Regions from separate parts of the Desulfovibrio sp. JC022 genome, predicted to be linked through region 2. Evidence: predicted binding sites of a transcription regulator. Region 2 holds the regulator's gene; each other region holds the start of a gene.
The links. The regulator sigma-54, encoded in region 2, starts transcription at its own class of promoters, with help from an activator protein. The targets are predictions, from matches to a motif close to CTGGCACGGNNNNTGCTT.

Region 1 (6,067 bases), on a different contig from region 2:
CGCCTACTGATTCTTCGGGAACAACAGCGGTCAAAATACGTTTGGGGTAGAGCTTGCCTTTTTCACCGAGGACTGCGGCGGCTTCTTCGTAGCCTTCTTCCGCGCCCTCAAGTACAGTAGCGTTTACAAAACCTTTTCCGCGGCCCTGTGCCTCGTGGGCGAAGAAAGCATCTATGCCCGCTTCGGTGAGGGCCTCTTTGGTGCGGTTCATCATGTTCATCCGCACAACTGCGATGACCTCTTTCATGCTATGCCTCCTCTGCCGGAGCCGCTTCGTTGATGCCGGAGCTGATGGTGTAGACGTCTTCAACTTCGGTTACGAAAATCTTACCGTCACCGAATGCGCCTTTTGCTCCGGATCTTGCCGCGTCCATTACGGTGTTGATTACAAAGTCTTTATCTTCAGCCTTGACCACGCTCATGAGCATGGTTTTGGGGATTTCGTCGTAAGTTACTTCGCCGATTTTGATGCCGCGCTGTTTACCGCGGCCTGCAACGGAATATTTGGTTACTGCGGGGTAGCCGTTGTCCATGAGCGCGGCCAGTACGTCGTCCGCTTTTTCCGGTCTTACAATTGCTCTCACCATGATCATGATATTTCTCTCCTTGCTCTGCTATTTGATGCGCTGTGCGCTTTAAGAATGGATTGATTTTGCCTCCGGCGGCTTAAACCCTTTGAAAAGGGTTTAAGAATCCCAAACTTTTTTATTAGGCTTCGCCGCTTTGTGTGGAGGAGGTGGGGGAATTTCTATTATGCTTCCATGAGTCCGTAATCGAGGAGCAACTGCTCCAGTTCTTCGATTTCCAGCGGGGTGGGGACAACGAACATTTCGTTTTTGTCGATGGCATCGGCGAGGCCCATGTAAGCGGTGGCCTGCGGTACGCTGTCGTCCCATTCGATTACGGTTTTACGGTTGATTTCCGCGCGCTGTACGTCATTGTCGCGGGGGACGAAGTAGATCATCTGGGTGCCCAGCTTTTTAGCCAGCTCTTCGATCATCTCTTTTTCGTTATCAACGTTACGGGAGTTGCAGATCAGGCCGCCGAGGCGTACTCCGCCGGATTCCGCGTATTTCATGATACCTTTGCAGATGTTGTTGGCTGCATACATGGCCATCATTTCACCGGAACAGACGATGTAGATTTCTTCGGCCTTGCCGTCGCGGATGGGCATTGCGAATCCACCGCAGACAACGTCACCGAGTACGTCGTAGAATGCGTAATCAAGGCCTTCAGACTCTTCGTATGCGCCGAGGTTCTCAAGCATGTTGATGGATGTGATGATACCGCGACCTGCACAGCCGACTCCGGGTTCCGGGCCGCCGGATTCAACACACCATGATTCACCGAAACCGGGTTTGCGGATGTCCTCAAGTTCAACGTCCTCACCTTCTTCACGAAGGGTATCGAGAACTGATTTCTGGGCCAGTCCGCCCAGCAGCAGGCGGGTGGAGTCCGCTTTAGGGTCACAGCCTACGACCATAACTTTGCGGCCCATTGTTGCCAGTCCGGCTACAGTATTCTGGGTGGTGGTGGATTTTCCGATTCCGCCTTTTCCGTAGATTGCTACTTTTCTCATTTTTTTTTCCTCCATGTGGTTTGGATTGTTTTCGTGTTGCTGATTCTCCTAAGGCAATCCGTGTGCCAAACTTGTTTTTGTATCGTAAGTAACTGTATTTGATTGGAAATGTGCCTAGGATAAAGAAAAATTAAGACATGCGAAAAATGTAGATTCTTATGAATGCTCTGCACAAAATTGTAGGAAACTACATTTTCGTAGGTTGCGTATGGAGAAGGAAAAGTAGGGGATGTTATATAAATTAAGGTAGATAGGATGGCAGGGCTGTTTGGCACCGATTATGCTGTATGGATTTTGAACTATTTAATCCATCTGGAGTACATAATGTTGATCGATACCACCCTGCGTGAAGGCGCACAGTTGTTCGGGGCTTATTTCAATCTGGAAACCCGCAAGCGCATCGTATCCTCACTTATTGATATGGGCGTGGATGAGATAGAGCTGGGCTGGGTCGGCCAAGATGATCTTACGGTCTTTGCTGCCCATGCCCGCACTCTCGGCGGAGATACGGAATTAAGTGTCTGGTCTCCCTGCCGGGAGAAGGCTATTGAAACAGCGGCGGAGCTGGGGCTGCCCCGCATTAATATCGGGGTTCCGGTTTCGGACCTGCACATTGAGAAACGTTTAGACTCGGACCGTCAGGATATTTTGCGTAAGCTGGCTGCGGCAGTGCGCAGGGCTAAAGAATGCGGTTTTGAATACATTTCCGTGGGCCTTGAGGATATCTCCCGTGCTGATGGAGATTTCGCCCTTTCCATGGCCCTGCATGCCGAGGTCTGCGGGGCTTCGAGGGTCCGCCTTGCGGATTCACTGGGGCAACTGACTCCCCTTTCCATGGAAAAACTGGTCAAGGAATTCAGAGCGAAGCTGAATATTGATATTGCCGTGCACTGCCACGATGATTTCGGCATGGCTACGGCCAATTCATTCACCGCCCTTGAGGCGGGGGCCGATTACGCGGACTGTTCGGTCATCGGCATCGGCGAGCGTTCCGGCATTGCCGTCACCGAGGAACTGGTGGCCCGTTTGGCTCTGCGTGAGGGTAACACCCGCTACTCCACCGCAGTGCTTAAGGAAGCCTGCATGCTGGTGGGCGCGGCAGCCAAGGTTGCCATCCCGCGCACCAAGGCTGTAGTCGGCACCGATATTTTTGCCTGCGAATCAGGGCTGCACACCCATGCCCTGAGCAAATCCCCGGAACTGTTCGAGCCTTACGATCCAGATTCAGTGGGTACGGCCCGTAAAATGGCCGTGGGCGGCAAGAGCGGGCGGGCAGCGGTGCGCAATGCCCTTGATGAATACGGTATTGATTGCGGCACGGACTCCCTTTCCACGCTTACCGAGGCCGTGCGCCAGCTTTCCCTGCGCCTTGAACGGCCTCTGACCCGCAGTGAATTTATCAAGCTAAATGACGAGGAGGTCTACACATGAACACCTTGAGACGTCTCTATCTGACTGAGGTCGGGGAATTGATTGCCCAGCACACCACCGATGATTTGCGCCGCAAGACCCTGCAGCCGGTCCAGACCTATGCCAACGGCACGGTTAAATCCCTGCCGTTGGAAGAGCGCACCCCGGTTTTTACCCCGGTGGGGATAATTGAAGCTGAGATGGTTACATTTTATAAGTCCGGTAAGCTGAAGCGGGTTTTTCCGCTTAACGGGAAGCTGTCCGGCTACTGGACACAGGAAGATGAAGGCAAGCTTGCCGAGCCATTGACCATTGACACTCCGGCTGGTCCGCTAACAGCCAAAGTCATCAGTCTTTGTTTTTACGAGGATGGTGGATTGCGTTCCATGACCCTTTGGCCGGACGAAAATATTGCCGTGCAGACTCCGGTTGGTGTCATCAGAACCCGTGTGGGCATCAGCTTCAGTCCGGGAGGGCGCATCCGTTCTCTTGAGCCTGTCGAGCCGGCACCGCTGCAAACCCGCATCGGCAAAATCACTGCTTTTGATTCCGATGCAGTAGGCATCAATGGGGATTTGAATTCACTGGTTTTTGATAATCAAGGGCAGGTTGCTTCTCTGTGTACCACTTTAAGCATGGTCACCGCCCGCCACTATTCCGGGGCGGAGTTCCTTTTTGTGCCTGAATGCCGTGAATCTTTATGCTCTGAAAGTGAGCGCGAAATGGTGCCCATGCGTGTGGTCTTTGATGATCAGGGTATGGAACTCAGCGTGACTCCTGACTCAGAGCCGTCTTATGTGGATTTTGAAGATTATGAAATCAGTACTGCGCCGTTTCTGCCGCAGCTGGATAACTTGTCGAATGGGCTGATTTGTTCGGTTTGATGTTGAAATATTTAGTTTAAGATGACGTTTCGTTCCAGAGAATTACCCTGCAAATAAAGTTAATATCCGATTCGCCTAACAATATCGCCCCATTAGGGAGAGGGATAAGTTAAAAGTATACTCCACACTTGACAGTTAAGTAGGTTAACTATATTCGTAAGGAAAATGAAATTCAAACTCAGTTAGGGTTTGCCGAGTCAGGAGTGGAGTAATGGAAAACAATACGCTTTCCGCTATAAATAAAGGTTGTTGGGGAATCGAAGATGCCTCATCTAAAAGTGCTGTCCGTGCATTTGAATCTGTAAGGGGGGATGGGGCAGCGGAACCTCCTGTCTGGCGGGAAATGGAGCTTCGTCCCGGATTGCGGCTTAGTGCTTTTGAAGCCGCTCTTTTTAAGGGTTTTTCTTTCAGCTACCACAAGAAAAACAATTATATTGATTTTGGCTTTTTCCTTGAAGGATCAATCATCAACAATATGCATGAAACTTCCCTCGGGCCTTTGCGGGTGGAGAATTTACCCGGTAGCGGCGGTTTGGGTTTTTTCCATGAAATATCGGGTGTTGTCGAGTCTACAGTTGAGGGGCGGGCGAGGACCATCCATTTGCATATCAGCCCTGAACTACTGCACGAATTGCTCTGCACGGATATGGATTCAATTCATGATGATTTGAAAGGGGTGTTGGAAAATCGGAATGCAAATGAGTTTTTTATCCATCATACCATGGACCCGGCGGTGCAGGCCGCGGCTAATGAATTGTTTTACGGCTTTGTTGGTGACAATTGCAGCAGGCTTTATCTTGAAGGCAAGGCACTTGAGTTGATTGGCTTGCAGGTCATGAAGCTTGAATCTCCTGAGCGGGGTCGCAGTTCCGGGTTGAGTCTGCTCGAGATAGAACGCATTAAATCCATTCAGGATGAGTTGAAGGAAAAATTTGATAATCCGCCGACCATGGCTGAACTTGCCCGGGCGCATATGATGAGCATCTCCAAAATTCAAGCTGGTTTTCAGCAGCTTTACGGTATGACTGTTTTCGCTTTTCTCAAGGAATATAAGTTACGTAAGGCTCGAATGCTTTTTGAAGCAGGAGATATGAATGTGAGCGAAGTAGCATGGGCTTTGGGCTATACAAATCTGAGCCATTTCAGTGCGGCATTTAAGAAAAAGTACGGAGTGTTGCCAAAGAAGTTTTTGACTTCAGTGCGAGATAAAAAAGTGAGGAGTTACGCCAATGAAAAGTTCAAACAATGAAAGACCGCAAAAGGCTTCAAAATTATTCAAGCTTTCCCTGTTGGCTTCCATGTATTTGTGTCAGGCCATACCGCTTGGTTATGTGTTCGGCAGTTTACCGGTTATCCTGCGTGAGCAGGGGGTGAATCTTAAGGCCGTAGGGGCAATTTTCGCACTTCATCTGCCGTGGGCCTTGAAGTTCCTCTGCGCTTCATGGGTGGACCGTAAATACATACCCGCCCTTGGCAGGCGCAGGTCATGGATACTTCCCTTGCAATGGAGCGGGGCGGCGGTGTTGGTCTGCGTGTCCTATTTTCCGCCGTCTGCTGATTTCGGCATCATGTACGGCCTGCTCCTTCTTTTAAGCTGCGTCATGGCCACCAATGATATTGCCGTGGATGGCTATGCTACTGATATTCTGGAAGAAGAGGAGCGTCCGTGGGGCAATTCCATCCAGTCCGCAGCCCGTTTTGCCGGGCTTATGCTCGGAGGCGGGGTCATGCTGTTCATGAACTCAAATTTCGGCTGGCAGCCCCTCTGCCTGTTTCTTGCCGCTGCTGTATTCTCCTTCAGCCTTCCGGTTCTTTTTCACCGGGAGATTGATCCCCTCATAACAGTACCGGCGGACAAGGAAAGCAGCGGGGAAGGGGTGTGGGCTTTTATTAAAAAGCGTGAAGTTCTCAGGGTTCTCCCTATTCTGATTGCTCCCACGGCGTTTGCCTTTACTTCGGTGCAGATGCGCACCCCGCTGCTGGTTGATATGGGATTTGATTCCCGAAGCGTGGGTACTATCCTCATGCACTGCGCCTACCCTGCGGGATTAGCCGGGACTTTTCTCAGCGGATGGTTTCTACACCGGGTGGGCGGGCGTGTTTTTTTGCGGGTTTTCTGCTCCACAGTGATCTTGCTGGCTGCGTATACGGTTTTCGTGGCCTGCTCCGGGGTAATCCCTTACTGGCAGGCGGC
Region 2 (6,067 bases):
CTGGGAATTACTGAATATTATCCCGGTCAGCGCGAGAAACTGCCTTTTTATGAAAAGCTGCTTAAGGAAAAGGGACTCAAAGACGAAGAAGTGGCCTACGTCGGCGATGACTGGATTGATGTTCCGGTTATGGTCCGCGTGGGATTGCCTATGGCGGTGAAGAATGCCCAGCCTGAAATTTTCGGAATATCCAAATGGATCTCCAGCCGCGAGGGCGGTCAGGGTGCTGTGCGTGAAGCTATTTCGTTCATCCTTGACGCTCAGGGCAAGTTGAATGAAATCTGGAAAGAGTGGGCAGGCTAGATGGGCCGTATCGGCTTGGTTTTATCTTTGATTTTATCCCTGTCTTTCGGGGTCTGCGCTGGAACTCTGCTGGGTAAGAAATACGGAACCTTTCCACATATGGCACGTGATGTTGTGGAAAATCCGCTTCTTTCCAATAAAAATCAGTCTGATATTTCCGCTGAGGAAATTGAGCTGATTCAGGGAACCGGCGGTGATATTGAGTGGATTCTGCGGGCTGGAAGTGCTGACTACGATCAGGAAAAAGGGCTGGTCATTGCTGACAAACCCCGGGTCACATATTATCTTGGCCGGGACCGCAAGGAAGTCTTTGTCAGTGCTTTGCATGGTGAGGTCAGTCAAAAAGGTGAAGGCCTCAAGCTCTGGGATAATGTTAAAGGTCATTACGGTGATATGGGCCTTGTGGCTGATCGCCTTGACTTTAAACCCAAAGACAACCTGCTTTTTCTTGAAGGTAATGTAAAAGTGCAGAGTCCTGCCGTTTACATCACTTCCAATCGGGTCAAGGTAGACCTTGTCACCCGTGAAATAATGATTGAAGACGGAATGGAAGCCCTGATTTCACCGGACATGGTGGTAATGCCTCAATAGAAGCGAGCATTCATTTGATTAATATAGCTGAAAAAAGTTCATTGTTTAGCGGCTGGTCCGCATCCGCATTGCTTTCTCCCGCCATTGTTTGTGCGGTGTTCTTCCTTGTTTTTATTTTGGCTGGAACATCTGCCCATGCCTATGAAAAGTCTGAGTTGAAGATTGCCCGGACTATTGCCAATGTACGCGCAAAACCCGATTTGAAAGGGGCCGTAGTATGGGTTCTTTCCCCGGCGGAAAGTTTTCTGGTCGGCAAAGCACAGGGTAATTGGTATCCGGTTTATCCCGCTTCTGATGAAAAGGACATGAAACCTGTGGGCTATGTTTCCCGTAAGGTTGTTGTTCCTGCTGCTCCTGACAGTCCTTTGGTGGATTGGGGTGATATCCGTTACGTGGGCAAGGATCTTAAATACCATCTGGAGCGGACAGTGAAGTCTTCAACCGGAGGGATGATCAAGTCCGGTGATAAAGTTAAGGTCGGCTTCCTCAAAGGCGGCTGGTATGCAATTTTTAAGGCTGACGCAAAAGTTGTTTCTGAAGCTGATGCTCTTGGGTTTGTAAAGCAGAGCGACATTGATATTGTTAATGATGATGCTCGCATCCGTTATGCCGTGCGCAGAATTAATGTGATTGAAAAACCTGTGGCCACTTCAAAGGCTGTGGGGCTGCTCAGTCCCGGTCATCGTGCGCAGGTTGGGATTGATAAGGGCGGCATGTATGCCCTCTATCGCATTGATACCATGGTCAAAAAGGATACTCCCGTCTGGGGGTATGCATGGGGGCCTTTCCTTGCTCCTTATCCCAAAAATCTGGAAAAAGCCCAGATGGCCGGAATTGATGCCCGTAAGGCTGAAATCAAGGCAGAGAAGGCCAAAAAGGCAAAGCAGGAAATTGAAAGGGGCGGTGAGTTGGCTGCCATGGAAGAAGCCATGGACGAAATGTTACTGGCTCCGGTTCAGACTAAAATAATGTATGCCACTGCGGTTCTCAATGTTCGTTCTGAACCAAATGCCAAGTCTCTTATCGTGGACAAACTTGAACTTGGTGAATCCGTCAGTGTCGGGCAGGAAGAAGGTAAATGGTATCCTGTTTTCAAGCCCGGAAAAGATAAAGAGTTGAAGCGTGTCGGTTATGTTTTCGGTACTTACCTCAAAGCTGAAGCTCCGGTTGTGAAAAAAGAAAAGCCGCAGAAGAAGCGCGTGCCCGGCGGGCCGGATGAAGTGCCTATCAAGATTACATCCACCAAGATGACTTTTAGCGAAAACCGTAACCGGATTACTTTTTCCGGTAATGTTAAGGTCGTGCGCTTGGACGTGACCCTTACCTCGGAAACTCTTACCGCTCACTTGAGACCGGAAGGTGATTCTCTTACTGACACGCAGGATAAGATCAAGAAGATCGTTGCCGGTGGTAATGTTAAAGTGGTTATGAACAACCGCAAAGGTCATTGCGACAAACTGACTTATGTTGTGGGCGATTCCATTATTTATATGAATGGGAATGCCGAGTTGCAGGACGGTCCCAACAATATTCAGGGTGAAGAGATTAAGTTTTATCTGAAAGATAATCGTGCTGAAGTTGTCGGCGGTAACAAACCCATTGAGGCTATTTTTTATACTCCGAAAAATGTTTCGCCTTAGTCTGTATGATTTAATGATGATTAAGCGTTTATAGCGGCGAAGCCCTATTAAAAAAGTTTGGGATTCTTAAACCCTTTTCAAAGGGTTTGAGGCCCCCGGCAGGGCTGCCGGAGGCAAAATCATTTCATCAAAAGCGCGTAGCGCATCAAAAAGGAAGTTATGTCTTCGATTATCGCCAAGAAACTGGTCAAGTGCTACGGACCTAAGGAGGTCGTCCGCGGAATTGGGCTGACCGTGCGCGAGGGCGAGGTTGTGGGGCTGCTTGGTCCTAACGGAGCGGGGAAAACCACAACATTCTATATGCTTGTGGGGGTGGTCAAACCTACTTCCGGGGATGTCTATCTTAATAAAAAGCAGATAACCAGATTGCCCCTGCATGAGCGGGCACGTCAGGGGATCAGTTATCTTCCGCAGGAAAGCTCCATTTTCAAGAAACTTTCCGTGCGTAAGAATCTTGAAATCATAATCGAACATACCGGTCTTTCCGGTAAAGATGTGCCGAAAAGGGCGGATGAACTGCTTGACCAACTGGGTATTCTGCGTTTGGCAGACCAGAAGGCCATGTATCTTTCCGGTGGTGAGCGCCGCCGTCTTGAGATTGCACGGGCCATGATTAACAATCCGAAGTTCATTCTGCTTGACGAACCCTTTGCGGGGATTGATCCCATCGCAGTAATTGATATTCAGGACATCATTTCTTCACTGAAAGATATGGGGCTGGGAATTCTGATCTCTGACCACAACGTGCGTGAAACACTCTCCATCTGTGACCGGGCCTATCTTGTTTACGAGGGTAGGGTTATCCTTAACGGTTCACCGGAAAATATTGTGAAGAACACCAAGGCACGCAGGCTTTATCTGGGTGATAGTTTTAGTTTGTAGTCGTTTTTTACGCTAATTTTGTTTTTCAGGCCGGGCTTCATTTTTTGAAGTCCGGCTCTTTTTTGGGCTAAAGTTTGATTAATTTTGGCATTGTTGATTTACAGTCTGCCCGAACATTGGTACACTTTTTTCATATACAAATTCTGTATGTAAAAAATCCTTAAATATCAGATAATTCAGAGGTCTTTGTTGCATCTTGTAATGGGATGTGGCATAGTCAAATCAAGGCTGAGGTTTAATAAAATTTTTTTTTATTGCTTTGGTGTGCAACTAACTGAAATAAATTGAGTTTGAGACTAATATAAGGTGGCCTGAATATATGGGATTGGAACTTAGACAACAATTAAAGCTTACTCAACAGCTGGTTATGACTCCTCAGTTGCAGCAGGCGATCAAGTTGTTGCAGCTCTCCCGTCTGGAACTGGTGGATAGTGTCCATCAGGAGCTTATGGAGAATCCTATTCTTGAAGAAGCTGAAGCGCAGGAGAGAACTGACGCTGCTGATGCTGATGCAGGCACCGCTACGGCCGAAGAGGCACAAATTTCCAAGGAAGCCGAGTGGGAAAACTATCTCGGTGAATTCTCCAGCACATCAAAGCAGTCTGCTTCCCGCGAGTCTGAATCTTATGAAGAAGGAACTTCATTTGAAACGCGTCTGACCAAGACGGCTTCTCTTGAAGGGCATCTGCATTGGCAGATGAGCCTCTCTGATTTTACCGACGAAGAAAAGACCATCGGCGAATGCCTTATGGGTAATTTAAGTTCGGGAGGTTTTTTACGGATAGACTTGGAAGAAGTATGTGAAACATGCTATGCTGAAATCGAAGACGTGGAAAAGGTGCTTCACCGCATCCAGCGTTTCGATCCGGTAGGCGTGGCGGCAAGGACTCCGCAGGAATGTCTGCTTATCCAGCTGGAAGCATTGAAGCTTGATGATGATCCGATTCTGGTCTCGTTGGTCCGGGACCATCTGGATGATCTTGAGAAGAAACGCTACAAGCCGCTGGCTCGGAAGTTCAAGCTCAGCATGGAGGATTTAAAGAGTTACCTTGATCTGATGCAGACACTTGATCCATTGCCCGGAGCAAGTTTTTCAGGTGGAGACTCTTTCTATGTCAGCCCGGATGCTTATGTTTATGAATATGATGGTGATTTTGTCATAGTTCTGAACGAAGACGGTCTTCCTAAATTGCAGATGAATGCTTTTTATGTGGAGACGTTGGCATCAACCAAGGGAGATGATAAGGAATATTTTCAGGACAAGATGCGTTCCGCACAATGGCTGATGAAGAGCCTGTACCAGCGGCAGCGCACCTTATATAAAGTTCTTGAATCCATAGTGAGGTTTCAGCGCGAATTTTTCGCCCACGGTGTCACCAAGTTAAAACCGCTTATCCTTAAGGAGGTTGCGGAAGACATCGAGATGCATGAATCCACTGTGAGTCGAATCACTACTAATAAGTATGTTTCTACTCCGCATGGAATCTATGAACTTAAGTTCTTTTTTAATAGTGCTCTCGGTCTGGATGACGGATCTCAGGTCGGTTCCGAGTCCGTCAAGGCGACGATCAAAAAGTTGATCGGCGAAGAGGACGGAAAGAAGCCCCTCAGCGACGAGAAGATTGCTGAGATTCTCAAAGAGAAGCTGGAAGTCAATATAGCCAGAAGGACCGTAGCCAAGTACAGGACTGCAATGGGGATACTCTCCTCATCCAAGAGGAAAAAGGTATTCTAATGTAGTCCGGAGAAATCAACGCATATTCACCCCTTACTAAGGAGGCTCTTTATGAACGTAGCATTTACTTTTAAGAATTTCGACGCATCCGAACATCTTAAGGAATATGCAAACAGCCGTTTCTCCAAGTTGGTAAAGTACGTCAGCAACCCTGACAATACTGATATGCAGGTGAATCTGTCAGTTGATAAGTTCAGGCATGTTGCGGAAGTAGTTTTTACCTCCGACCATTTACATGTCTCAGCTTACGAAGTGTCCGAGGACATGTATTCCACCGTGGATATGGTTCTGGACAAGCTAGAAGCCCAGCTTCGCCGCGCAAATGAAAAGATGAGAAGTCACAGGCGTAAGGACGCAGCTCCTGCCCGTATGGATATTCTCAGCTATGGAGAGGAAGAGTACAGGGAACCTGTAATTGTCGAGTCCGACTCTTTTGTTCCCAAGCCTATGAGTATTGATGAAGCCGCAGAGCAGCTTCAGACTCTCGACCATGAATTCCTCGTATTCCGCAATGCGGATAACGAAGCTATAAATGTAATCTACCGCCGCAATAATGGCGATTTCGGTTTAATTGACCCGGGATACTAACTGATGAATATAACTGATAATTTGGCGAAGGACCTTGTTGTTCATGAACTACAGGCCTCTGATAAGAGTGAAGTTCTGAAAGAAATGGTTTCCACCCTCAAGGACGCAGGTCTGGAAGTGGATGTGGAAAATGCCCTTAAGGTCCTTAATGATCGTGAAAAACTTGGAACAACCGGAATCGGGGATGGCATAGCCATCCCCCACGGTAAACTGGAATGTCTTGAAGAGATTGTCGTAGTTGTCGGCCGCTCCAGCGAGGGAGTCGACTTTGAATCTCTGGACATGCAGCCATGTAAGATATTCTTTATGGTACTGGCCCCCGAGCAGG
Region 3 (6,067 bases), on a different contig from region 2:
AGAAGTGGCCTTCAATGCCCAGAAATTCAATGAGGAAACTGAAAATATCGGAGCCAGAAGACTTTACACCATCATGGAAAAGATTCTCTCCGACCTTTCCTTTGAAGCTCCTGACCGTTCCGGTGATTCAATTGTTATTGACAAAGAATATGTTCAGGAACAACTGCAAGATGTAACAGAAGACAGAGATCTCTCACGTTATATTTTGTAACAGCTATTATATCTGGATATAATCAACATTAAAGCGGGACAATTGTAACATTGTCCCGCTTTTTTACTGTTTTTTAAAATTGAGGGCCGGGCGGATATGTGCTATATGTCCAAGGCACTTCAGGCCAATACAATTTAACTAATATATTCTAACACATAGTAACACCCCAATTACAGCTAAAAGCATGACTAAAAGCAAAACTCCCCTGCCCAAAATAAAGGGCACTTTTTCCACTAAGCTAATACAGGAAATCGGGACCGGAACGACCAAAAGAAAAGTCATCCAGTCTTTCCTGTACTTTGCAGAGGAAAAGGACAATGGGGAAGTCGGCTTACGCGTACTCAATGAAAACAACGTTCCCACCGGGGAAGAACAGATTATCAGCAAGGAAGAACTGCTGGAATCATTTACCCCGGAGGTTGAGCTATATACATCCACAGTATTTCCAGCCATCCAAAAACTGAACAAATCCCTTGCCAAGGCCGACCGTCAGCGCAAAGAGGGCAACACTTTCACAGCTGAGATGGAATACGGCAAGGCCCTTAATATTGATGAAGAAAACATCAGAGCCAACTTCGGCATAGGCCTATGCTACCTTGACCGCAATGAAGCTGAGAAAGCCACAGACATTTTCAGCAGATTGATTGATCTTGATGCCGCATTTGAAAGCGAGCACAAACATCTATTTAATGATTTCGGCATATCCCTGCGTAAAAACAAGATGTTTGACAAGGCTGTTAATTTTTATTCCAGAGCGGTGGGGTTAACCAATGATGACGAGAACCTTTATTTCAATATAGCCCGCTGCTTGTATGAAAAAAACGATCTCAAAGAGGCTCTTAAAAACGCTGAGAAATGTCTGGAAATCAATCCTGACTCAAACCCCGCAAAGAAACTTAAGAATTACCTGAGTAAAAAAATTTCCGGCTGATCCAAATTTCCAATTCATAGCAATAAGTCGAGCTTTATCGATAGCCAGAGTCCTTCTTAATTCAATATTAAGAAGGACTTTTTTTCCTCTTCTGAACACACTGTCAGCTAACAAACCCTTGATATTGCTTAATACAAACTTTAGGCACGCCCCTTGCTTAAGTACAGGTGACCGGATTTTTATTCCGGGCCACAGGTTAAACAGGTGCAGGCGGAGTCACAAATATAAATGCCGCACCTATCTAAGGAGTTTACTCATGGGTTTCAGCTCAATGTACACAGCCGCGACGGGCGTGAAGGCACACGGAACACTGCTACAGCAGATCGGTGCCAACCTTGCCAACGTCAATACAACTGCCTACAAGAGCGGCGACACATTTCTTGAAACACTTGGCAGCTATAGTTCGGCCAAAGCCAACTCCGGAATCGTATCCGGGGGCAGCAATACCGCCGGACAGATCGGGCTGGGAACAAGGGTTGCGAGCACCAGAATAAATTTCAAGGAAGGTGCTTTCGAGAGCACTAATTCCAGTACTGATCTTGCTATCGGCGGACAGGGATTTTTCCGTGTGGCCGAAGCAGCATCAGGAACCAGTCACTACACCCGCGCAGGCAGTTTCCATTTTGATAAAAGCGGCCAACTGGTGGATACCCATAACAACGTTCTTCAAGGTTACAAAATAGATGCGGATGGCAATATCGGCACAGCATCGCAGAACATAGTCCTGCCCATGAAGGAAGAGACTGATGCCACAGGCAAAAAGGTCATGGTTGTAAAGTCAGACCCCAAGGGCACTGATTCAGTGAATATGCGCACCAACCTTGACTCCGGGGCTGTGGACAACAGCGAAAACGCGGAGTCCCCGTTCTTTTCTCTGCTCAGCGAATGGGACGGTACAAGCGATACGCCGCTCACCGCTGATAAATATGAATACAACAGCTCCATACAAATTTACGACGATAACGGAAACAAGCACGATCTGGTGGTATACTACGACAAGGTCGTAAATGATGGCGACAGTTCCGACAAAAGACACTGGGAATATGTTGTGACCGTACCTCCGGGTAGCGATGCCGGTTCGCTGAACGGCACTTCCGGCGCAGGACTGGTCATGGCCGGGACACTTACTTTTTCCGGGGACGGAACCCTGCTCAATCAGAGTGCCTTCACCCTCGCCGCCGGATCAACTGACGGCAAGGACCTCAGCAACTGGGAGCAGGCTTCACTGAACAGCAATGGAGCACCTACCTTTAATGTTACCCTCTCGGGAGCAAATGGAACGGCAACTGCCCAAACCATCTCTGTTGATATGGGAATAACTTCCGGCACAGACACATGGACTACCACAGGTATGACCGCAGCTGACGTCGGCAGCAACGCAGCATCTCTTCCGGGTATGAACGACGGGAAGATTAATGCCCTTGCCACCACTGATTACTATGGTTCATCCTCAACAATCAGCCAGTCTCAGGACGGATTCGGAGAAGGTTACCTCCAGAACGTGGCCTTCAATTCCGATGGTATCATGAGTGCCCTGTTTTCCAACGGGATGAGTACGGATCTTTACCAGGTCAACCTGTACAATTTTAAAAATGAGTACGGCCTGCGCAGGGAAGGCTCCAACTACTTCTCCGCCACGCAGGATTCCGGTGAGGCTATTCAAGGTGTCGCCCGTAAAGAAGGACTCGGTTCAGTGGTAAGTAGTAGCCTTGAAACATCAAACGTCGATCTGGCGGAAGAATTTGCCTACATGATCCTGACCCAGCGCGGTTTTCAGGCCAACTCCAAGGGAATAACCACCACAGATTCGCTGATCAACACTGCACTTGGAATCAAGAAGTAATCCAAAAGGTTAAATAACAAAAGACAAAGCCCCTTCCAGCAAGCTGAAAGGGGCTTCTTCATGTCTTTACATTGCGAACTAGCTGAGTTTCTCAGCCAGCATGCGCAAATGTTTACGCTCTTCGTCAATGCATTCTTCAACAAACTTACGTTCAGTGTCGGGAACCATTCTTTTCAACTCGGTAAAAAGAAGGATGGTGTCCTTCTCAAAACGCATAGCAGCGCGCACAGCCTGCTCAAAATTGAAATCCTCATCCTTAAATGCCGCAGTGTAATCAAAATTAAACACATCGTGGGAATCCACAAGTGCCATTACATACTGGGTATATTCTTCATAGTCGCTTCCCGGAGGAATTTCGATGGAACCGATGCGATCACGCATATCCCTGAAAAAAAGCTCATGCCGGGATTCTTCTTCTGCAAAAAATTCAAAAAATTCCTTTGCAGCGGGATCTTTTGCCTCATCTGCGGCCAGCAGATAAAACGCCTGCCCTTTCTGCTCAATACGCATTGCAAGTTCTGCCACTTCATTGGCACTGAAAAAGGTAACCATATGTACACCTCGTTAATTAAAAAACTTCCTGTGGAAATCGATTTATCATGATTTATCTTGGACAAATCAGCCTAATCTCTGCAAACAGATGGTCATTGATTATTAATATTAACCAGAGTTTCCAAAAGCGCAACCGTATTAGGTTATATTTTTAAGGATCAACCTTTGCCATTTTTTCCATTCAATTATATAAAAAGATAATGGATTTCTTCTTTAAAAAATTGCACAAATATACTTTAACCGACAAGCTATGGTTTACGTAAATAAAGTTTCTTGAAAACAACCTACATATAAATACATTTGCCCAAGGGGAGAAAGAATGACTGATGATTTGCAAGAAGACGTAGCACTGCAACATTTTGTGGAACAATCGCTGGACAAACTGGACCAGATTGAAAATGTGCTGATAGAAATGGAAAAAATGACCTCCCCATCACCTGCTTCGGTTGCGCAGGTTTACGGGATACTGGTTTCCCTGAAAGAAAGTGCTTCACTGCTGGAGCTGACCAACATCAGTACAATTGCCGGTAAAATTGGCCAAGTACTTGATCAGGTCTTTAAAAATGAAATTGAACTCAGCAACGATCTGCTGAACATCATTATCGATTCATTTGATAAACTTAATGAAATCGTCAGCAACGCAACTCTGAGCGAAGGCTACGATATCCGCATTATCACCCTGCCCCTTGAGATGTACTCCAAACCCGAATCAGCACCTGCTCCGAAATCAAGCAAACCTCAAAAAGCAGCACAACCAGTTGCGGAGCCCGAACCAGCCCCCCAACCAAAGCCTGCTCCGAAGCCGGAACCTGTAGCCAAAACAGAGAATGTTCCCGCACAAGAAAAGCAGCATACCGAAGAGCCAGCCGCAACAGCCAAGTCAGACACAAAGCTCAGTCCTGCTGCATTCCGTAAAAAATACGGAATAAAAAAAGATATGGACCTTGCCAGCAATGCCAATCCGTTGGGGGTTTCAAAAGCTGTCTCCAACGCCATCGTCAACATGGCCAACAATTGCTGCGCTTTTGAAAACGGCTCCACAGACAGCCTTAAGTTCGGTCTTGCGAAACGCCACGATGTGCCGGAAGAATGCGTACTCATGGCAGGAGGAGCGGTTGAAATCCTTGATCTGGCCCTGCGTTTATCCGCCATGCCCGGTAGTGACCATGTCCTCAGCTATGAACACGGCATGCCCGAATACAGCAGTGTTGCAGCTCTTTGCGGGGTAGAACTTCTGCGGTTACCCAGAGGGCGAAATTTTACACCGCCGCTGGACCAGCTGGTAACAACAGCCAACGAGAACACCGCCGCAGTAATCATCACCAACCCTGATGTTCCTTCCGGCTATGGACTTCCGGCTGAAGAGCTGGCCACCATGTGCAATCTGCTGCCGGAACGGACCCTGCTCATAGTGGATGAAAGGTCTGTTGAATTTTCATGGCCCGAAGATGATTACTCCATGGTTAATTTTCTGGAAAAAGCTCCCAACCTTGTTATCCTGCGCAGTTTTTCATGGTCTTTCGGGCTCAGGGGAGTGCGTCTAGGATACGCGCTCATGAGCCGTGAAAAAGCGCAACAATTCGAAGAATCCAGACTTCCGACTCCCATCAGTCCCCTGAACGTAGGCGCAGGACTCGCAGCACTCAACCACAGCGAGTTCTACTATTCCACCATAGCCCTGATCATCAGGGGCAGGGAACGCGTCCAGAAGGGACTGGAAGAACTGGGCTGCACTGTCTATCCCAGCCAGAGCAACTTCATCATGTTCAGTTCACCCATGCCGGCAAAGGAACTTCATGGAAAAATGCTCGAGCACGGTTTTAAGCTGAGAGCATTGGCTGACTTCGGCCTCCCGGACCTGCTTACCGTATCCATCGGTAACAACTCCCGTAACCGCATGTTTTTAGCAGCCCTGAAAAACATTTTATAAAACTTTGGAGAAATCAATGCTGAAAAAATTATTTTTAAGCAGCTTACTGCTCCTTTTACTGGCAGGATGTTCCGGTCACCCCACCAGCATGCAGGATGTAAGCTCCTACTGCCGGTCACTTTCCACTGAAGAATTCTGCGACACTCAGGACGCGGTGTGTGCAAAATATTCCGAAATCATGCTCGCTCCATACAAATCAGCCAAAGAATGCCGTATGAGCTGCGAAAGTGTACGTATGAAAATCGGCCTGCGCGCTGACCAGCAGGATTGTCTGCAACTCGTCAGAAACGTAGAAGGTAAATGCAACGAATTCTGTAATTCAAATTACGAATAGTGCCCGGTTCAATTCCCGTGCACCTTGCAAGTCAGGACTCTCTGGCGTAATAGCTAATCAAAATACAGGCAGTGTTTCTATCGAAAGAAACACTGCCTCTGATTAATCGCCAAACAAACCAAAGGATTTTTTGCGCCATGCTGAAAAGGTTTACCGTCGGACAAAAAATATTCTCTAGCTTTATTGTTGTTTTCATCCTTTTTGGGATTGTGAGCATGGAATCAATGCTGGCTCTGCAAAAATCCTCCACCGGATTCACCGACTAT
Region 4 (6,067 bases), on a different contig from region 2:
TTTCTGGCTGTTTCAGGACTGGCTGTTCTCTCAGCCACTATCCCGTCACTTCGCGCTACCCGCGTTGATCCATCAAGAACCCTTGTTTCACTGTAAGGACAACTATGCTTAAAACAGAATCAATTACCCATAGTTATGGTGAAGGTCCCACAGCTGTAACTGTACTGGACGATGTTTCAATCACTATCCCTGAAAATGGATTCACCTCCATTGTCGGCCGCTCCGGCTCCGGTAAATCAACCCTGCTAAGCGTTATCTCCAGCCTGCTCCGCCCTGAACAGGGAACAGTTTACTTCAAAGACCGTGAAATAACTTCTCTGTCCGGCTCTGAAATCGACAGGCTCAGGAAAGATGAATTCTCCATTATCTTTCAGTCGCACCACCTGCTCCCTTACCTGACCGCCCACGAAAATGTACTCCTGCCCTTTCTGGACAGTCTGCGACCAGCAAACGAACAACTGCTGGAGCACGGACGGACCTGCCTTGAGCGGGTCGGCTTAAAGGGTAAAGAGAACCGCCTTCCGGGACAGCTTTCCGGGGGCGAGCAGCAGCGGGTAGCCATTGCAAGAGCTCTCGTAAAGTCACCCTCAATCCTCTTTGCCGACGAACCGTGCGGCAGTCTGGACAAAGCTACAGGCAATGAAATCATGGGAATCCTTCAGGATCTCAATGATGAGGGATTGACCATTGCCATGGTCACCCACGAGCGGGTCCATGCCAGCATGGCTAAGGATACTATTTTACTGGAAGACGGCAGAACTCTTTAGAAACATTAAGTTTTATAAGTGCATTTTTACATTTATAATGCACAAGATGTGCAGGCTTGCGCAGATCTTTGCATATTCATTTTCAGACTAAAAAAGTATACATTTAACCATAAATTCAAAAGGTTTAACATCTTACGTAAAATGGCACGGCCTGTGCTTTAGGAGAATTACGAGACAACAAGAACTCATACAACTCCAAGGAGAGAACCATGAAAAAGAAAATCGTGATTCCCGTAGTAGCAATTATGGTAATGGCCATGGCCGGAACAGCAATGGCCCGCGGGGGCAACCACAGAAACGACCACAATGGATACCATAACGGTCCCCGCCAGATCTTCGAACAGCTTACCCCTGAAAAACAGCTGGAAGTAAAAGCCATCTTCCAGAAGCATCAAGACGAATTCCAGACCATCAAAACCCAGATGTGGGCTAAGCGCACCGAATTGAACGCACTGGTCGATTCCGGCAAGGCCGACCAGAAAACTATCAGCAAGCTGGTCAAAGAAATGGTAGAACTCAGGACCAAGGGCTATGACCTCCGCAAACAGGTCAATGAAGAACTCGAAGCAGCCACCGGCATTGATATGCCCATGCGCGGTTTCGGAGGCGGTCGCGGCTTTGATGACGACGGTACCCGCAAAGGACGCAGACATAACAATGACAATAGAGGGCACTGGAACTCTTAAGCTAGATAAATAATTTCATCATCCCCTGCATAGAAATAGAACACTCCTTCCCCCTGTTATAAGGAGGCCCCTCCCCGGGCCTCCTTTTTTAATTTTAATAAAGTACTACCAATCTCTTTCCACGCTTTAAATCTGTCATCTTCTAGAAGATTTAAGCTTAATGCAGGTGAGCGTGCACTTCTTGTGCAATCACCTGCACATACACTTTGCACTTACACCTATCCCAACTCTTGCACAAAACAGCATAACACACTGATTATACTAACCTTCCAGTTTTGGCACGCCACATGCTTTATGACAGACTGAGAGGGCAACAACTTTTAACCGCATCAGGAGATCATATGAAGAGAAAAACTCTGATTCCGCTGATCGTCGTGCTGGTTCTGGCAGTAGCTTCTGTCGCCATGGCACGCAACGGTTACCGGAATACCGGCTACCACAATGGTAACTGGGCTGCATATGAGCAACTGACACCTGAAAAACAACAGCAGGTGCAGGACATCATCAAAAAATATGAATCCACATTCCAGACCCTGAAAAGCGATCAGTGGGCAAAACACACTGAACTCAACGCTCTGGTAGAGTCCGGCAAAGCAGACAAGGATACCATCCATGCTCTGGTAAAGGAACTCACCGAAGTACGGAATAAGCTTTACGCAGAACACAACAAAATGGCTGAAGAAATAGAAAAAGAAACCGGCCTGACCTTCCCGCCCATGGGGCAGGGATTCGGTAAGGGCGGCAGAGGCTGCGGTAACTCTCGGCAGGGCAACTGCCCCGCCGGCGGATGTCCGGGCCAAGGTTCCTAAAACCCTTTAAATAACGTTCATCTACACTTAATTACAGGAAAACGGGTAAAAAGGAGGACTGCTTGGTCCTCCTTTTTTTATTAAATAATCTTCCACATTCAGGACTATTTAAGCTACTAATATCAGAGCAAATCAAAGGAGAATTGTATGTTTAGAAAAATCACATCCCTGACCAGCTTCTTTTCGTTCATAGTCCTGATTATTACCAGCGTAGTCCTATATATTGTACCACAGGGCCGCGTAGCCTATTGGGCGGACTGGACCCTTTTCGGCCTGAGCAAGGAACAATGGGGCGACATCCATATCTGCACCGGAGTTCTTTTCCTTGTTATCTCCATCCTGCACATCTGGCTGAACTGGAAGCCCATCCTCGCCTACCTCAAGAAAAAGGCCGGGGATGCAAATTTCACCTCACCCGCATTTTACATAAGCCTTGCCATCACACTTTTCGTGACCTTCGGTACTTTGGCCGAATTGCCGCCTATGAAGCAGGTATTGGAATTCAGCAAATACTTTCAGGCCAGAGGCGAAACAAAGTACGGCATCCCTCCATACGGGCACGCCGAACTCAGCCCGCTGCAAATTTTCTGCAAACGCATGGGACTTGATGTGGACAAAGCTGCGGCCTCCATCAGAAATGCCGGAATCGAACTTGAATCCACCAAAGAACCCATCAAATCCATTGCCAACAAGGCTGGTCTGACCCCCAAGGAAGTTCATGAAATCATCCTTAAAGATCAGCCCGGCAAAAAAAGTTCCGTAAAAAAAGATACCGACAGTGCTCCACAAGGACAGGAACAGTCCCACTCTGCGGGAACCGGAACCGGAATCGGGCGCATGAGCCTTGAACAATATTGTGCGAAATTTAATCTGGACCTGAACACTTCTTTGGGGATTCTGCGCGAAAAGGGTGTAGTTATTGACAAAGACACCCCCATCAAGGAAATTGCGGGGGCACTTGGCCTTGACTCTCCGCGTGCCATAAGCACCCTGCTCAATCCGTAAACAGAACCGGACGAAATGGAATTAAGCTCACAAAAATCGCATAAGCTGCCTCTAGCTCTGGCACTTCTGGCCCTGATACTCCTCGGGGCCGGAAGTTTATACCTTACATGGCACAACCTGCGCCAGATGCACCAGACGGTATTCGAGCACATGCTGCTCTCCGCACGCTCCATTGCACGCGGACTGGATATTCAACTGGTGGAAGGAGCCAGGCGTATGAGACAGCCGGGAATGCACAACAGACGCATGCCTGATGAGCTGTTGCCTGATGCACGTGAATTATTCAGGGAAATGGTCGCACAGGGAGACCTGCTTTATATCGCGCTCTACGGGCCGGACCACAAACCCATGCTGGTGGTAGAACAGGACGGAGACAACAACCCTGCCTACGTACCGCCCTCCGGTCTATTCAACATGATCACCAAAATGCGTGAATCCAGCACTCCGGTCATGATCAAGGGCAAAGCAGCCCTGCTTTACGGCACTGTGGGCCAGCCCATTCTGCAACGGCTGTACGGTCACAAGAGACGCGGATTCATGCCCCCGCAGGAGCGGGAGACTTATCTGCTGCTGGGACTGAGCGCGGAAAAACATTTGCGCCAATTCAATCAATACCGCCGGGCCGCACTGCTTCAGACCGGATATATTTTTCTGGCCGGACTGGTCCTCTGGCTGCTGGCTGTGGCCTATTTTCAACGACGAGAAGAAGGAAAAAAACTGACCCGGCTGGAACGATTTCAAGCCAACCTGCTCGACAACATGCCCGATGGACTGCTGACAATCTCCACGCAGGGAGCCATCCTTTCGGCTAACGGTTCCGCGCATAAACTTCTGCAAAGTCCGGCAGATGAAGTTCTAGTAGGCAAAAACTGGAACGATTTTTCCTACGAATCTTTGCAGAATTTCAAACGGGGTAACGTTGTCTGGGAACATGTCCTGCTTGGCGGCAAGAACCTTGAGCTGATTTTCTTACCATACTTTGAAAGCAGAAAAGAACAGCGGAACATGATCATTATCCGCGACCGCACCGATATCGCCGGACTGGAAGAAGACCTTTACGAAGCCCGCAGACTGGCCTCCATCGGTTCACTGGCAGCCGGAGTGGCCCATGAAATCCGCAATCCTTTAAGTTCCCTGCGCGGATTCGCCCAGCTCTTTGCGGATAAATTTCAGGATGAACAACCTTACGGTACTTACGCAACCACCATGCTCACCGAAGCGGATCGTTTAAACAGAGTAGTCACCGACCTGCTTTACCTTTCCAAACCCCATGAGCTGAACCCCGAATCCCTTGACCTGTATAAACTCTGCGAATCCATGCAGACCCTCATGGGCTTTGATCTTGAACACAAGGGAACTGAGTTGCAGAACGAACTTAATGCCGAGCGCGTATATGCCGACCCGGACGGAATCCGGCAGGTGTTGCTCAACCTGCTGGTCAACAGCCTTGACGCGGTTCCCTCTGAAAACGGCAAAATATCGATCATTGCCGAAGAAACCGAACACGGGGTCTGGATCAGCGTCTGTGACAATGGTCCGGGCATGCCCGAAGATATACGCAAACACGCCCTTGAACCATTTTTCACCGACAAGCCCAAAGGAACAGGTTTAGGGCTTGCTATTGTCAATACAATCATGCGCGGCCATAATGGACGGGTTACTATTTCCGAACCGGACACCTCCGGACCGCTGGACGGTACCTGCGTAAAGCTATTCTTCCCAAAGCCGCGTAATGAAGGATCTGAATAATGAATGCCATAGGAAAAAACGTACTCATAGTTGATGATGAACCGTCACTGCGCATGCTCATCCGGGCTGTGCTGGAAAGTGACGGCTGGAATGTGCATGAAGCCCAGTCCGGTGAGCAGGCCCTTGAAATGCTGCCCGGACTGACCTTGAACGCGGCCCTGATCGACATGCGCATGGAAGGCATGGACGGTATGGCCCTGCTGGGAGAATTAAACAGCGTCATGCCCGGACTTCCGGTGATCATGCTTACCGCATACGGCAATGTGAACTCCGCAGTGGTGGCCATGAAACACGGTGCCTTCGACTACCTGACCAAACCCGCAGATAATGAAGAACTGAAGGCGGTCATGACCAAGGCCCTTGATTACTCAAGGCTGGTGGATGAAAATGAGAAGCTCAAATCCGCTGCCGGAGCCACTGAAGAAATGATCGGCAACTCACAGGGCATGCTCCATGTAAAGGACCTCATTGAACAGGCCGGACCTTCTGAAGCGACCATCCTTGTGCTTGGTGAATCCGGCACAGGTAAAGAACTTGTAGCCGAAGGTCTGCACCGGGCCAGTCTGCGGGCGGACAAACCGCTGATCAAAGTAAACTGTGCGGCCCTTCCGGGAGATCTGCTTGAAAGTGAACTTTTCGGTTACATGAAAGGGGCTTTTACCGGAGCCAACACCAACAAGCCCGGACGGTTCCAGCTCGCTTCAGGTGGCACCCTTTTTCTTGATGAGATCGGAGAAATGGACCCGGTTCTGCAAGCAAAGATTCTGCGAGCCTTACAGGAGAAAGTAGTAGAGCCTCTGGGCAGTGTATCCCCGGTGGAAACAGACGTGCGCATCATCGCTGCCACCAACCGGGACCTGAAAGAAGAAGTGGCAAAAGGAAATTTCCGCGAAGACCTCTATTACCGACTCAGCGTCCTTGAAATTCGCATACCGCCCCTGCGGGACCGTGTAGGCGATCTACCATCACTGGTGGCCTACCTGCTGGAAAAACTGGGCCGCAAGAACAACAAGAAAGTGCGCTCGGTCAGTCCGTCTTTTCTGGATGTGCT

Region 1: the regulator sigma-54 is predicted to act here: its motif matches at 1,848-1,865, upstream of FMS18_RS11725 (LeuA family protein).
Region 3: the regulator sigma-54 is predicted to act here: its motif matches at 1,284-1,301, upstream of FMS18_RS07985 (flagellar hook protein FlgE).
Region 4: the regulator sigma-54 is predicted to act here: its motif matches at 1,729-1,746, upstream of FMS18_RS00185 (Spy/CpxP family protein refolding chaperone).

The regions. Positions count from the first base shown of each region.
Region 1 covers NZ_VOPZ01000006.1:258,334-264,400, reverse strand. Annotated here, with positions in the region: gene FMS18_RS11740 (P-II family nitrogen regulator) at 1-247, opposite strand, end outside; gene FMS18_RS11735 (P-II family nitrogen regulator) at 249-596, opposite strand; gene nifH (nitrogenase iron protein) at 752-1,579, opposite strand; gene FMS18_RS11725 (LeuA family protein) at 1,904-3,010, shown strand; gene FMS18_RS11720 (hypothetical protein) at 3,007-3,873, shown strand; gene FMS18_RS11715 (AraC family transcriptional regulator) at 4,085-5,122, shown strand; gene FMS18_RS11710 (MFS transporter) at 5,103-6,067, shown strand, end outside.
Region 2 covers NZ_VOPZ01000002.1:6,186-12,252, reverse strand. Annotated here, with positions in the region: gene FMS18_RS03020 (HAD family hydrolase) at 1-303, shown strand, start outside; gene lptC (LPS export ABC transporter periplasmic protein LptC) at 304-894, shown strand; gene FMS18_RS03010 (LptA/OstA family protein) at 909-2,534, shown strand; gene lptB (LPS export ABC transporter ATP-binding protein) at 2,694-3,416, shown strand; gene rpoN (RNA polymerase factor sigma-54) at 3,736-5,151, shown strand; gene raiA (ribosome-associated translation inhibitor RaiA) at 5,203-5,739, shown strand; gene FMS18_RS02990 (PTS sugar transporter subunit IIA) at 5,743-6,067, shown strand, end outside.
Region 3 covers NZ_VOPZ01000004.1:203,975-210,041, forward strand. Annotated here, with positions in the region: gene hslU (ATP-dependent protease ATPase subunit HslU) at 1-211, shown strand, start outside; gene FMS18_RS07980 (lipopolysaccharide assembly protein LapB) at 396-1,142, shown strand; gene FMS18_RS07985 (flagellar hook protein FlgE) at 1,399-2,985, shown strand; gene FMS18_RS07990 (ferritin family protein) at 3,064-3,537, opposite strand; gene FMS18_RS07995 (aminotransferase class I/II-fold pyridoxal phosphate-dependent enzyme) at 3,857-5,467, shown strand; gene FMS18_RS08000 (hypothetical protein) at 5,484-5,801, shown strand; gene FMS18_RS08005 (methyl-accepting chemotaxis protein) at 5,939-6,067, shown strand, end outside.
Region 4 covers NZ_VOPZ01000001.1:35,168-41,234, reverse strand. Annotated here, with positions in the region: gene FMS18_RS00200 (ABC transporter permease) at 1-96, shown strand, start outside; gene FMS18_RS00195 (ABC transporter ATP-binding protein) at 105-767, shown strand; gene FMS18_RS00190 (Spy/CpxP family protein refolding chaperone) at 977-1,453, shown strand; gene FMS18_RS00185 (Spy/CpxP family protein refolding chaperone) at 1,795-2,262, shown strand; gene FMS18_RS00180 (DUF4405 domain-containing protein) at 2,410-3,267, shown strand; gene FMS18_RS00175 (nitrogen regulation protein NR(II)) at 3,283-5,016, shown strand; gene FMS18_RS00170 (sigma-54 dependent transcriptional regulator) at 5,016-6,067, shown strand, end outside.